DNA from 2 places in the Stenotrophomonas sp. X genome. Region 1 is predicted to be linked to the other one. Evidence: predicted binding sites of a transcription regulator. Region 1 holds the regulator's gene; the other holds the start of a gene.
What was found. The regulator FliA, encoded in region 1, starts transcription of late flagellar genes. The targets are predictions, from matches to a motif close to TAAAGTTTNNCNNNCNNNGGCCGATAA.

Region 1 (7,315 bases):
GCCTTCGCGCGCAGCTTCTCCGGATCGATGCCGGCACCGTCGTCCTGCACTTCAATGCTGACGTAGTCGCCTTCCTGCTGGGCCGACAGGCGTACATGGCCCATCCGCGGCTTGCCCTGTGCTTCGCGCAGATCGGGCATTTCCACGCCATGGTCGATGGCGTTGCGGACCAGGTGCACCAGCGGGTCGGCCAGCGCTTCGACCAGGTTGCGGTCGAGCTCGGTCTCGGCGCCGATCAGCTCCAGGTCCACTTCCTTCTTCAGCGAGCGGGCAACGTCTCGGGCGACCTTGGGGAAGCGCGAGAAGACCTTGCCCACCGGCTGCATGCGGGTACGCATCACCGCCGACTGCAGGCGCGCGGTGGCGATGTCCAGGGTCGACACGGCGCGGTCCAGTTCCTCGTCGCGCAGGCGCGCACGCAGGGTCTTGAGCCGGTTGCGTGACAGCACCAGTTCGCCGATCAGATTGACAATCGCGTCCAGGCGCTTGGTGTCCACGCGCACGGTATGTTCGGCTTCGGCCAGCGGCTTGGCGGCCGGCTTGGTCGCCGCTGCAGTTGCCGGTGCGGCCGGTGCGGCCAGTGGGCGTGGTGCCGCGATCGGTGCGGGCGCTACCGCAGCGATGGGCTTGGCGCCGGGTGCGGCGCCACCGTGCAGCTGGTCGAGCAGGGCTTCGAACTCGTCTTCGCTGATCAGGCCGTCGTCAGCCTTCTTTGCCGGCGCGACCGCAGTCGGCGCGTTACCACCGTGCAGCTGGTCGAGCAGGGCCTCGAATTCGTCGTCGGTGATCAGGTCGCCGCTACCGGCCGCCGCTACGGCGGTCGGGGCGGCCGGCGCGGTGGCGCCTCCGTGCATGTCGAACTGGGCGATCAGCTCCGGCGGCGCATAGCCCGGCTCGGTGCCGGAGGAAACTGCATCCAGCATCGCTTGCAGGTAGTCCAGCGATTGCTGGGCGGCATCGAAGTGATGGGCCTGCAGCACGGCCTGGCCCGCGCGCGCGATGCCCAGCGCTTCTTCGGCGGCGTGGCACAACTCGACCATGGCGGTGACGCCGAGGAAGCCGGCGCCGCCCTTGAGCGTGTGGTAGCCCCGGAACACCGCGTTGAGCTGCTCGGTGTCCTGTGGTGCCTGCTCCAGCGACACCAGCTGTTCGCCCAGGCGATCCAGGATTTCCTGCGCCTCGATGATGAAATCGGCAGTGATGTCGTCGGATACCGCGCTCATGCTTACAGCCCCAGGTCCGACAGCAGGTCGTCGGCGTCGTTCTGCGAGACCGCGTGGCGGTCCAGTCCCTTCAGTGCCGGCCCGGCCAGTTCCGGATCGGTGCGATGCTGTTCCGGCGGCAGGCCGAGCGCGCCGAAGCCCTCGTGCACGCGGCGGACGATGCCGACCACGCGACGGATGATCTGCCCGGTCAGGTCCTGGTAGCTCTGGGTCAGGGCGATCTCGGTGAGGTTGTGGCGGATGCGCTCGAGCTGCGCATCCTGGCCCGGCTGCAGGCCTTCGGCGCGCAGCTGTTCGGTCAGGCTGCGGCATTCCTCGGCCAGGTCCAGGGTGCGGTGCGTCGCCTGTTCGGTCATCGCCACCACGTGGTCCAGGCGTGCGCAGGCATCGTCCAGTTCGCCGGCCTCGCTGGGTACGGTCGGCAGTTCACCCAGGGCCTGCCCGAGCTCGCGGGCCAGCCGCGAGAGGCCGCTCATCATCGGCTGCGTGCGCAGCGCGACCAGCCCGTCGATGCGTTGCCGCCAGGCGGTTTCGTCACCGGACTCCAGTGCGTCCAGTGCTTCCTGCAGGCGCAGGGCGAGGGCATTCTTGTCGACCGTGGTGTCCATCAGGCGCTGGCCGCCAGGCGTTCGAAGATCTTGCCGAGCTTCTCTTCCAGCGTCTGCGCGGTGAACGGCTTGATGATGTAGCCGTTCACGCCGTTCTGGGCCGCTTCGATGATCTGCTCGCGCTTGGCTTCGGCGGTGACCATCAGCACCGGCAGGGTCTTCAGCTTGGCATCGGCACGGATCGCCTTGAGCAGCTCGATGCCGGTCATGACCGGCATGTTCCAGTCGGTGACCACGAAATCGAACGGCTGGCTCTGCAGCAGCGACAGCGCGGCATGCCCGTCCTCGGCTTCGGCGGTGTTGGTGAAGCCCAGATCGCCCAGCAGGTTCTTGACGATGCGACGCATGGTCGAGAAGTCGTCGACGATCAGGATGCGCATGTTCTTGTTCAAAGCAGAGTTCCTTTGTTGTTCATTCCGGGCGGCCGGGGGCAGCTGCCTCGGGGATGTTCATTCTTCGAGGCCGGCGTCGACGGCCTCGAATACCTTCAGCCGGCCGCGCAGGCGCAGCACGGCCTGGCCGTGGATCTGGCAGACCCGCGACTCGCTCACGCCGAGCACCGCGCCGATCTCCTTCAGGTTGAGTTCCTGCTCGTAGTAGAGCGAGAGCACCAGCTGTTCGCGCTCGGGCAGATGGCCGATGGCCTTGCCCAGCTCGCGGCCGAACTCGCTGCGCTCCAGTACCTGCTGCGGGGTCGGGCTACCCTGGGCGACCGTGTCCAGCTCGCCCTGGTCCTCGATGCGCGACTCCAGGCTCAGCACCTGGCCACGCGCGGCGTCTTCCATCAGGCGCAGGTACTCGGGCAGTGGCATCTCCATCGCGGCGGCCACTTCGGTGGCGCTGGCGGCTCGGCCGCTGCTCTGTTCCAGGCGGCGGATGGTGGCCGCAGCATCGCGTGCACGGCGGTGCACCGAGCGCGGCACCCAGTCGCCACGGCGGATCTCGTCGATCATCGAGCCACGGATACGGATCGAGGCATAGGTCTCGAACGAGGCGCCCTGGTCGGCGTCGTAGCTGCGCGACGCCTCGATCAGGCCCATCATGCCCGCCTGGATCAGGTCGTCGACTTCGACGCTGGCCGGCAGGCGCGCGGCCAGATGGTGGGCGATGCGCCGCACCAGGTCCGAGTGCTGGGCGATGACGTCGTTGGCCGCCGAGCGCTGGACTTCCCTGTACTGGGCCGCGCCTTTCATGCCGCCACCCCGCGCTGCTTGAGGATGCGTTCGAGGAAGAACTCGACGCCGCCGCGTGGTTCGGTCGGCGCCTGCCAGCGGGCCGTGCGGCGCGCGATCTCGGTGATCGCCAGTGCGGACGGGCTGGACGGGTAGGCCTTCACCACCGGCTGCTGGCGCTGCACCGACAGGCGCAGCCAGTCATCCTGCGGCACGCAGCCCAGGTAGTTCAGCGAGACATCGGCGAGGAACTTCTCGCAGACGCGGGTCAGCTTCTCGTACAGTACGCGGCCCTCGTTGGGATCGCGCACCATGTTGGCCACCACCTGGACGCGGTCCACGCCACGTTCGCGCGAGAGCACCTTGATCAGCGCGTAGGCGTCGGTGATCGACGCCGGCTCGTCACAGACCACCACCACGGTGTCCTGCGCGGCCTGGCAGAAGGTCAGCACGCCGTCGGTGATGCCTGCGGCGGTGTCCACCACCATGATGTCCAGCTCGCGTTCCAGCTCGGAGAACACGTTGACCAGGCCGACGTGCTCGGCCGGGGCCAGCTCGGCCATGTGCCGGCGGCCGGACGCGGCCGGGACCACCAGCACGCCGTTCGGGCCTTCGACGATGACGTCGTCCAGCGAGCAGCGGCCGGCAACCAGGTCGGCCAGCGTATAGGTGGGGTTCAAGCCCAGGATCACGTCGATGTTGGCCAGGCCGAGGTCGGCGTCCAGCAGCAGCGTGCGCTTGCCCATGCCGGCCAGCGCCACGGCCAGGTTGGCCGACACGTTGGTCTTGCCCACGCCGCCCTTGCCGCCGGTCACGGCGATGGTGCGCACAGGGCCGAGCGGCTCGCTGCGGGTGGCCGACAGCGGGAAGGTCTTGGTCAGCTTGGCGTACTCACGCGACGGCATGGTTCAACTCCGGGTTGCAGGGCATATCGGCCGCTCGGCGCAAATCTTCAAGGCGAAGTACGAGATTGGCCGCACTGGCCCGGTGCAGGTCGTCCGGAACGTCCTGGCCGTCGGTCACCCAGGTGATCGGCAGGGCGTGGTCCACGGCCACCGACAGGGCGTTGCCGAAGCGGCCGGTTTCGTCCAGCTTGCTCAGCACCAGGCCCTGCAGGTTGGCGGCACCGAAGCGGCGGACCACCTCGTCCATGTCGCCGAAGCTGGTGTTGGCCGGCAGCACCAGCAGGGTGCGCACCTGGCGCGCGGCGCGCAGCCACTGCAGCTGGGCGGCCAGCGCGCGGTCGCGCGGGCCCAGTCCGGCGGTGTCGATCAGTACCAGCTTGTAGTCCTTCAGGCGTTCCAGCAGCTGGTCCAGGTCGGTGCCGCTGTTGGCCTCGTGCACGGCGATGCCGAGCTGCCGGCCGTAGCCATACAGCTGCTCGCGGGCGCCGATGCGGGTGGTGTCGGTGGTGACCAGAGCCACGTCACGCGGCGCGTGCTTCTCGGCGAACCGCGAGGCCAGCTTGGCGATGGTGGTGGTCTTGCCGGCGCCGGTCGGGCCCACCAGCGCGATCACGCCGCCTTCCTCCAGCGGGTCGACCGGGGCAATCGGCAGCTTGCGCGAGATCAGCCCCAGCATCAGGCCGCGGCCTCGGTGCGCCTCGGTCTCCAGCGGAATCTGCATGGCGACGTCGCGGGCCAGGCCAGCATCGAAGCCGTACTCGTCCATCAGGTCCAGCGCGGTGGCGCGCACCGGGCAGCCGCGCAGGCGCTCGTCGGTGAAGCGGTTCATTTCGCGCTCGATCACCTGGCGCATGCCGGCCACTTCCTGGCGCAGCTGGCGGATCTCGGCGTCGTCCTGGGCGACCACGGTCAGGACCGGGGCTGGGGCGAGCGTCGGCGTCGGCGCGGCTTCGACGGTGGCATCGGCCAACGCCGGTTCGCTGACGGCGACCTCCGGCTGCGTTTCAGACAGGGCTGCGGTCGGCAGCGGCGGCGGCTGCACCGCCGGCGCCACGCTTTCGTGATGTGCCTGGTGCGGCGGATCGATCTGGAAACGGGCGCGGTTGGCCGGCGCGACGACGGCCGGTGCCGGCGCCGGAGCAACGATGGCCTCGGCGAACGGGGCGAAGATCTGGTCCGGCAGTGCCGGTTCATTGACGGCGGCGCGTGCCAGCGTGGCGGCAAAGCCGGTGCTGCCGCGGGTCGGCACGATCTCGTCGGCGCTGTCGAGGGTGCGGCCGGTAGCGCCCACTGCTGCACGGGCGAGGGCGGCCACCGCCGAGGTGGTGGCGGCAACCGGTTCCGGTGCCGGGGTGCTGCTGCGGCGGCGGGTGACGGCGGCGATCACCGCGTCGGCGGCGGTGCGCGGCTTGGGTGCCGGCGGCGGTGCAACGTCACGGCGCGAGGCTTCCAGCGCACGCTGCACGGCGCTTTCATCATAGTTGGCGGCGGCAACGATCTCGATGCCTTCCTCGATCCGGCGGTTGGACAGGATCACGGCGTCAGGACCATGCTCCTTGCGCACCAGGTTCATGGCCGAGCGCATGTCGGCGGCGACGAATCGTTTGATTTTCATGCTGTGGTCACGAGGCGAAGACGGCGGGGTGGTGGTCGGGGAACTCGGGTGGTCGGTGGTCTGCACGGTGCGGGTTCCCCTTGGTGTCTGTCTGTTGCGTTGGTTCGAAAGTGGTGTCTGTTTTCTGGCGCATCGGCGGGCGGCGTCAGCTGATCGTTCCGACCAGCTTCAGGCGCTTGTCCTCCGGCACCTCGCTGTAGGCCAGGACCGACAGCGACGGAACGCTGTGGCGGACCAGGCGGGCCAGCGCGGCGCGCACCGGGCCAGGTACCAGCACGACCGCGGGCTCGTTGCGGGCTTCCTGCTTGCTGACACATTCGGCCAGGCTCTGGTGCAGTCGCTCAGCGAGTCCGGGTTCCAGCGCGGCGCCGTTGCCCTGCGTGGACTCCTGCAAGACACGTTCCAATTGCGGGTTGAGGGTGAACACCGGCAGCTCCGCCGACATTCCGGCGATCTCCTGCACGATGAAGCGGCCCAGTGCGGTGCGCACCGCGGCGGTCAGCACGGCCGGGTCCTGGCTGCTGGGCGCATGTTCGACCAGTGCCTCGGCGATCTTGCGCAGCTGGCGGATCGGAATGCGCTCGACCAGCAGGTTCTGCAGCACGCGCACCACCGCCGACAGCGGCAGCGCCTTCGGCGTCAGATCTTCGACGAGCTTGGGCGCGCTCTTGGCCAGGTTGGCCAGCAGGTGCTGCACTTCCTCATGGCCGAGCAGCTCGGGTGCGTGTTCGCGGATCAGGTGCGACAGATGGGTGGCGACCACGGTGGCCGGGTCGACCACCGTGTAGCCCAGCGTTTCGGCCTGGGCGCGCTGGTGCGGCTGGATCCAGGTGGCATCCAGGCCGAACGCGGGATCCTTGCCGGCAATGCCCTCCAGTGCGCCGAGCGCGCTGCCCGGATCCAGGGCCAGCTCGCGGTCGGGGTGGATCTCGGCGGTGGCCACCGGCACGCCATGCACCAGCACGCGGTAGCCGTTGGCCGGCAGTTCCAGGTTGTCGCGGATGTGCACCGAGGGAATCAGGAAGCCGACATCCTGGGTCAGCTTGCGGCGCACGCCCTTGATGCGCGCCATCAGTTCACCGCCCTGGTTGCTGTCCACCAGCGGGATCAGCCGGTAGCCGACCTCCAGGCCCAGTGGATCGACCGGGCGCAGCTCGTCCCAGCTCAGTTCGGCGGTCGGTGCCGCGGCGGCCGGGCGGCCGAGTGCATTGAGCGCGGCGGCATCGGTGCCACTGCCTGTCGCATCGGCAGCCGGTGCCTTGGTCTTGCGATACAGCTTCCAGGCGATGAAGCCAAGGATCGAGGCCAGCGTCAGGAAAGCGACGTTGGGCATGCCCGGCACCAGGCCGACCAGGCCGATGATGCCGGCGGTGATCGCCAGCGCGCGGTACTGGCCGAACACCTGCCCGGTCATGGCCTGGGCCATGTCCTGCGAACGCGAGGCGCGGGTGACCAGCATCGCCACCGCGCTGGACACCAGCAGTGCCGGCAGCTGCGCCACCAGGCCGTCACCGATGGAGAGCAGGGTGTAGGTGGCAGCGGCGTCGCCGAACGGCATGCCATGCTGCAGCACGCCCACGGCCAGGCCGCCAAGCATGTTGATGAACAGGATCAGGATGCCGGCGATGGCGTCGCCGCGGATGAACTTGCTGGCACCGTCCATCGCACCGTAGAAGTCGGCTTCCTCGCGGACTTCCTCGCGGCGCAGCTTGGCTTCCTCGCGCGTCAGCAAACCGGCGTTGAGGTCGGCGTCGATCGCCATCTGCTTGCCGGGCATCGCGTCCAGGATGAA
Region 2 (7,315 bases), 540 kb from region 1:
CCGCCCAGCGCAGCAGTGAGCAACGCCTGTTCGAGAGCGAACAGCGCAGCCGCATCACCCTGGATGCGGTGGCCGACCTGGTGCTCAGCGTCAACCTTGACGGCCGCATCGACTATGCCAACGCGGCCGCGGTACGCACCCTGGCCGGTGATGGCGCGCTGTCGCTGGCCGGGCACAGGGTGCAGGACGTGCTGGCGCTGACCACCGAGTACGCGCCCGGCTCGGTACTGGATGTGTCGGTACTGCTGGACCCGGAGAGCAACGCGGTGGACCTGCACGCCGACCTGCTGCTGCGCCTGGGCACGGCAACGGTGCCGGTGGACCTGACGCGGGCCTGGCTGCGCGATGACGAGGGCCATGTGCGCGGCGCGGTGTGGGTGTTGCGCGACGACACCCAGCAGCGGGCGCGGCAGCGCGAAGCCCGCCACCTGGCCGAGATCGATCCACTCACCGAACTGAGCAACCGCCGCGGTTTCGAGGTGCACTTGCAGCAGGCGATCACCCGCGTCGAGCGCACCGGGCAGGCCGCCTCGCTGATGTACATCGATCTGGACCGCTTCAAGCCGGTCAACGACACCTGGGGCCACCTGGCCGGCGATGCCGTGCTGTGGGCGGTGGCCAGTGTGCTGCGACATGGTGTGCGTGATTCGGACGTGGTGGCGCGGCTGGGCGGCGACGAGTTTGCGGTGATCCTGTCCGGGTGTACGCCGCGTCGTGCCGCACGGATCGGTGGTGAACTCCTGCAGACCCTGTCAGCGCTGTCCATTCCGTGGGATCAGCATCGGCTACGGGTCGGTGCCAGCATCGGCATCGCGCCCCTGGCGGCGGGCATGAGCGTGGACCAGGCAGTGGCCGCTGCCGATGCACAGTGCTACCGGGCCAAGGCGCTGGGGCGCAACAACGTGCAGGTGCAGGGCGAGCTGTCGGAGCTTCCAGGCGACGATGCCGATGCCGCCCAGGACTGATCTCAGCCTGTGAGAGGACGCGCGCGAATACTGCGCGCATCTCCACTCAAGCAGGTGAACCCATGAATGCCTGGAACCCGGTTGCGGTACGTATGTTCATTCCGGCCCTGATCGGCTGGTGCCTGGCGCTGGCCACCTGCCTGCGCGCCGAACAGCTGCGCGGCGACCCGCACGCGCAGGCGTTGTTGCCCGTGCTGCAGCAAGGCGCGGTCGCGCTGCTGGTCCTGAGCCTGGCCTGCACGGTTGCGGCCTGCGTGTTGCTGTGGCGGCATGGCCGCGGCGACGGCGGGCGTCTCGCTTCCGGCACTACACCCGTGCCGCGTCCATCAGCAGGACCCGGCACGGTGCGCGCTGGAACGCGTTGATCTGAGGCACCAGACGCTGGAAGTGCTCGCTGGCGCAATGGATATCCAGAGCGTCGCGGTCCGGCCATTGCTCGATGAAGACGAAATGCCCGGGGTCCTTCTGGTCGACGAACAGTTCATAGCCGAGGCAGAGCGGTTCTCGCCGCGTGCATGCGACCAGCTCGCGGTACAGGGGAAGCACGGTGTCCACCGCATCGGGATGGATGAAATCCTCGGCGATCACTTTCAGCATGTCGGCACCTGCAGACGGGCCTTGCAGGATAGTGCCAGCGCATGGCCGGCACCTATCCTGGTCAACGCAATACTGCGTCCGTACTGACCAGCTGCACGTCGTGCATCTGATTGAGGTAGGCCTCGTAGTAGCCCTTGTGCGAGGCACCGACGATGGCCAGCATTCGGCTGCCAGGGTGCAGGCCCAGCACGTCGCGGACGTTGGCGACCATGCGCAGGTTGCGGGTTTCCCAGTAACCGACATACATCCGGCCGAACGCCTTGGAGGACGGCTCGACGAGCGTCGCGCCGAAGTCGCTCTGGTACGCTGCCATCGCTGCCGCGGGGCTGTTGTAATCCCGATACAGCGCCATGACGCCGCCGGGCTTGTCCAGATTGGCCACGAGGCGTTCATCGGCCTCCCGTCGCGCCCGCAAGTGCGTATTGTTCCAGGCACCGGTGATGGCTGCACTGGCCGCCGCCTCATCCTCGGCCGGTGTGGGAGAATCGGCCGTGTGGTCGTCCACGGCCCACAGCCGTTCATGCCTGAGGCGGGCGGCAACTACGGCGGCGATCAGGCTGGTTTCATTGCGGCGGACCAGGCCTTTGCCGAGGATCTCGACCAGGGCCGGCGTCAGCCCATCGCCGGCTTTGCGCTCGGACGCAGGCAGGCGCAGCCATTGCACCTGCGCCGAGCCGCGTTCGCCCGCTGCCAGGAACAATGCTGCAAGCCGACGACGCTGGGCGGGCGTCGGCTCGTCCGGCCAGGTCGCAAGCAGGCGCTCGGCCTGGGCGTTCGCTGCGGGCACGTCCAGGCCGGTGGCAGCCTGCGCAGCGGTGGTGTCGAAGCAGTAGGTGGCCACGCTCTCCGCATAGCGTGCCGGGTAGCGACGCATGGAATCGCACTGGAGGCCGGACAGGTCTTCGGTGGCGATCAGCTCGGGCTTCCAGGCAACCAGTCGCTGCAGCAACGGTTCAAGCAAGGCGGGCTGGAACGACTTGGGCAGGCCGGACAGGTGGGCGGTGCCCAGTACCAGCACCTCGTTCGGTCGCCCGACAGGCGGCCCCTTCAGCTGGTCCGGCTGAAAGGCGGGCCGATAGGTGGCATCTGCAGCGAGGGCGCCGGTACTGCACAGGCCCAGGATCAGGAAGCTGGCCAAGCGTGGGAACATGCGATCTCCGTGTCAGTGCGCGTCCTGCGGTTCGCTGCATGCTGGCCATTTTCACCTGCCATGGAATCGCCCGTTGGTCATGCAAACCTTTTGGGACTTGAACTGCATCGGCGTGCCGGGCAAGGCTATGCCCAGTGACGGCGGCAACGCGCGACATGTTCCGTGACGACACCCGGTGTCCCCACCGAGCGTGAGCAGAATGTGAAGTACATCGCGATTGTCTACCGCGTCCCTGCAGCCGCATCTGAAGTTGCGACGGACGTCGCGTAATCCGGCTAAAGCCACTGATCGCCTCGCCGATACTCCCTCTGGATCCCGCTCCAGTCACCCGCCGCAGGACCCCAGGCCGTCCCCGATGGGCGGCCCGCGCTGTGTGTTCCGCCGCTCCCAGATGCCGATCGCACCCGCAGCAGACGTTCGTGGCAGTCGCTCGAGAGGTGCCGGTTGGCACCTGTAGTCCCTGGCACCTGAAGTTGCCGCCGGGCATCCCGCCCGTCGGGTCGCAACCGCTTACCGGACACCGAGGATCAGACAATGCTCATTCCAGGCTTCACGGCGGGCGCGCAGGCGCCGGCCGAGCTGTATACGCGTTGGTCGCCGTGGCGTGCCCTGCTGGGCGCGCTGGCTCCCCAGCACCGCACCGGCGCCGAGGCCGTGTCCGACGGCCGTGCCGAGCTGGAAGCCCAGGTCGCGGCGCTGCACCGGGTCCAGGCGGTCATCGAGTTCGCCCTCGATGGCACCATCCTGCAGGCCAATGACAACTTCCTGCAGGCGATGGGCTACCGGCTGGAGGAGATCCAGGGAAAGCATCATTCCCTGTTCGTCGATCCCGAGCAGGCGCGCAGCGCCGAGTACCGCGACTTCTGGACGCGGCTGGGGCGTGGCGAATATGACGCTGGCCAGTACCGGCGCTTCGGCAAGGGCCAGCGCGAGATCTGGATCCAGGCCTCGTACAACCCGGTGCTGGACCGGCAGGGGCGGCCTTACAAGGTGGTCAAGTTCGCCACCGACATCACCGCGCAGAAGCTGCAGGCGGCCGACTCGGCCGGGCAGCTGGCGGCGATCGACAAGTCGCAGGCGGTGATCGAGTTCGGCATGGACGGCCGCATCCTTTCGGCCAACGACAACTTCCTGGCCGCCACCGGCTACAGCCTGGACGACGTGCGTGGCCAGCACCACTCGCTGTTCGTCGAGCCCGAGTATCGTGGCAGTGCCGAGTATCGGCAGTTCTGGGAGAAGCTGGGCCGTGGCGAATACGATGCCGGCCAGTACCGGCGCCTCGGCAAGGGCGGGCGCGAGGTCTGGATCCAGGCGTCCTACAACCCGATCCTGGATCTCAATGGAAAGCCGTTCAAGGTCGTCAAGTACGCCACCGACATCACCGCGCAGGTGCATGAGAACCAGGCCATGCAGCGCGCCGTGGCGCAGACCCGTGAAGTGGTGGCGGCCGCCAAGGAGGGCGACCTGACCCGGCGCGTGGCCACCGCCGACAAGCACGGGCCGATCGCCGAGCTGTGCGAAGGCGTGAATTCGCTGGTCGAGGCGATGGCTGCGATCATCGGCCAGATCAAGTTCGCCGCCGACACCATCGCCGTCGGTGCCACCGAGATCGCGCAGGGCAACAGCGATCTGTCGCAGCGCACCGAGCAGCAGGCAGCGTCGCTGGAGGAGACCGCCGTGTCGATGAAGGGCCTGGCCGAGACCGTGCAGCGCACTGCGAGCAACGCACGGCAGGCCAGTCAGCTGGCCGGTGGCGCCGCCGATGTCGCTGCGCGTGGCGGCAACGTGGTGCACGAAGTGGTCGAGACCATGGCGGTGATCAACGCATCCTCGCGGCGTATCGTCGACATCATCGGCGTGATCGACGGCATCGCTTTCCAGACCAACATCCTTGCGCTGAACGCGGCGGTGGAGGCGGCGCGTGCGGGCGAACACGGGCGTGGCTTCGCCGTGGTCGCCACCGAGATCCGCGAACTGTCGCAGCGCTCGGCCAGTGCCGCCAAGGAGATCAAGCAGCTGATCGATGCGTCGGTGGCCAATGTCGGCGCCGGCACCGCGCAGGTCGAGAGCGCCGGCCGCACCATGGACGAGATCGTGCTCAACGTGCGCCGGGTCAGTGACCTGATGTCCGAGATCAGCACGGCCGCACAGCAGCAGAGCGACGACATCCAGCAGATGAACCACGCTGTCGATCTGATCGACCAGGGCACCCAGCAGAACGCTGCGCTGGTCGAGGAAGCCTCGGCCGCAGCGCGCAGCATGGAGGAGCAGTCAGCGCAGCTTCTGCAGACCGTGGCCAGCTTCCGCGTGCAGGGTGGGGCGGGGCACCTGCATGGCGCGGCGGTGCTGCGCGCGGTCTAGGCCCGGCGGTCGGAGTGCTGTTCCCCGGCCTTGTGGGTCGGGCTGCTTATGCGCGGCCTGCCAGGCTACGCCGATGCTGATGGTCACATGGGCCTCAGCGGCGGGCAGGGCGGCGATGAATTCCTCGCCGCCGTCGCGGGCCAGCAGGTCATCACCGCGTTGCGGGCAGCCGTCGAGGATCGCGGCGACCGCCTGCAGGTTGTTGGCGTCCCAGCGCCCGGCGCTGATCGGATGCGTCAGGCAGATGGCGGGCGATCTGCAGCGCCATCGCCCGTTCGGAAACGTGGCCCCAGCTGGTGTGCTCGATCACGCCCGGCAGCGAGAAGTAGTGGGACCGGGCGACGGCGTCGGACGCCCGCAGGAGGGGCAATCGCGCGGGCGGGGCATGCTGGGGCATCTTCGCCAGTGTCGGCGCTCTGGCCCGGGAAAAGCAAAAGGCCAGATCATGGACCTGGCCTTTGATGCTGTGGTGCCGGTGAAAGGACTCGAACCTTCATGGGGTCACCCCCGGCTGATTTTGAGTCAGCTGCGTATACCATTCCGCCACACCGGCAGGCAGCGTACGAGTGTAACCGAGGTCGGCAGGCGATGCATAGTGGGAGGGCCTATGAGGGCGGTTCCTGTCGGCATTGGCCCCTTGATAGCTATACTCCCAGCGTGCAATTGCCTCCAGGAGCGGTAGCCGATGACAGTGTTGCAGGACCTGAGGGTGCTGGTGGTCGAGAACGACGAAATGAGCGCGGCCCTGCTGCAGATGCAGCTGGTGCATGCCGGTGCGGTCGTGGTTGGCCTCGCAGCGAGTGTGTCCGAGGCCCTGCGGCTGCTGGAGCAAAGCACTCCTGACGTGGCCCTGCTGGATTACCGCCTGGCCCGCAACGAGACCAGTGAGCCGGTGGCTGCAGCGCTTTCGGCGCGTGGCATTCCGTTCGTGCTGGCCACCGGGATGCTGGCCGAGCAGCTGCCGGCGCCGATGTTGGCCGGCCTGCTGCTGGTCAAGCCCTACCTGTCGGCTGATCTGTCACGCGCGCTGGCGCGTGCGGTGGGCCGCTCCAGCGTCAAGGCCTGAGCCGTCCGCCACGGACCGGCAGGGGGATACTGCCGACGGCTGAATGCTCGCGTCTGCGATGTTCGGCGGCAACCCCTGATCCAGGAACCCCGCCCAGGCGGGGTTCTTCAATTGCGTCCGGCGCTCAGCCCGCTTCCTCGTACACGTAACGGATCTCCTCGCGGTCATCGAGGATGCGGTACTGGCGCGCCAGGTCATCCGGTTCGGGGTTGAGCCAGGCGTCGAGGTGTTCCTTGCGGATCGGCACTACCCCGCGGTCATGCCCGGCAGCGGCGACGTCGCTGGGAGGTGCGTCGGTGATCGTGGCAAACGACAGCAGGCGGCCTTCCGGTCCTTCCCATTCCGCCCAGAGGCAGGCCAGCAGCAGGTCGCGGGGGGGATCGGGACGGAATTCGAGTACCACGTCCTGTTCCTTTTCGTCGGCACCGAGGGTGCGGCCGGCGATGGCGTGGCGGGGCACGTGCTCGTAGAACGCCTGCACCACCACTACGCCGTGGCGCAGTCCGAACGCACCCCGCCAGTAACCTTCCAGGCTGTCGCGCCGCGCATTGTAGGTGCCGGGGTAAAGCACGTCGTTGCGCGCTGGCTTGTCCGGCAGCCGGCACTGGTAGCGCATCGGCTTGATCACGCGCTGGCCGTTCTCGCTGACCATCACCGGTGCGTAGGTGCCGGGGAAAATGCGGTTGTCGCGCGGCAGCAGCTGCACCCGATGCAGGTCTTCCAGTCGGGCCTGTGCGCGCTCGATGCGGTTGCCGGCCACGCGCAGGTCGTTGCGCGCTTTCTGCGTGGGCCGGGTGGCCAGCGTGGCATGGGCAATATCGCGTCGTTCGCGTTGCCGGGCCAGTTCGGCCTCCAGGGCCTGTTGCTCCTGCGCATGCCATTGCTGGATCTTCGCCACGATGTCCCGCCCCTGTTCGGTACGCGCACCGGCGAATCCGTCATCCATCGCCTTCGGGGTCTTCGGCCGTTTTTTGCCCGGATCGTGTGCGTACAGTTCGGCGAAGTCCTCCAGCGACAGGATGGCGCCGAATTCGCGTACCAGTTTGGCGTAGTCAGCGCGGATCAGGGCGGAATAGCACATGGGACTCTGTGAGCCTGGGTCGCAGCGGCTGCGACGTGGATGCGGCAGGATAGCCCGACCCATCCGGAGATGCCGCATGAATGATTCCATCACCT

Region 2: ACZ75I_RS11795 (methyl-accepting chemotaxis protein) is a predicted target of FliA. The motif match lies at 2,989-3,015, and genes of this name have one in related genera.

The regions. Positions count from the first base shown of each region.
Region 1 covers NZ_CM146756.1:2,004,385-2,011,699, forward strand. Annotated here, with positions in the region: gene ACZ75I_RS09185 (chemotaxis protein CheA) at 1-1,223, opposite strand, end outside; gene ACZ75I_RS09190 (protein phosphatase CheZ) at 1,226-1,831, opposite strand; gene cheY (chemotaxis response regulator CheY) at 1,831-2,223, opposite strand; gene ACZ75I_RS09200 (RNA polymerase sigma factor FliA) at 2,281-3,024, opposite strand; gene ACZ75I_RS09205 (MinD/ParA family ATP-binding protein) at 3,021-3,908, opposite strand; gene flhF (flagellar biosynthesis protein FlhF) at 3,895-5,523, opposite strand; gene flhA (flagellar biosynthesis protein FlhA) at 5,669-7,315, opposite strand, start outside.
Region 2 covers NZ_CM146756.1:2,543,558-2,550,872, reverse strand. Annotated here, with positions in the region: gene ACZ75I_RS11815 (PAS domain S-box protein) at 1-965, shown strand, start outside; gene ACZ75I_RS11810 (hypothetical protein) at 1,028-1,330, shown strand; gene ACZ75I_RS11805 (putative quinol monooxygenase) at 1,272-1,562, opposite strand; gene ACZ75I_RS11800 (DUF5694 domain-containing protein) at 1,624-2,712, opposite strand; gene ACZ75I_RS11795 (methyl-accepting chemotaxis protein) at 3,247-5,073, shown strand; partial or broken gene ACZ75I_RS11790 (hypothetical protein) at 4,984-5,271, opposite strand; tRNA gene ACZ75I_RS11785 (tRNA-Leu) at 5,541-5,626, opposite strand; gene ACZ75I_RS11780 (response regulator) at 5,759-6,139, shown strand; gene ACZ75I_RS11775 (SOS response-associated peptidase family protein) at 6,264-7,220, opposite strand; gene ACZ75I_RS11770 (GNAT family N-acetyltransferase) at 7,297-7,315, shown strand, end outside.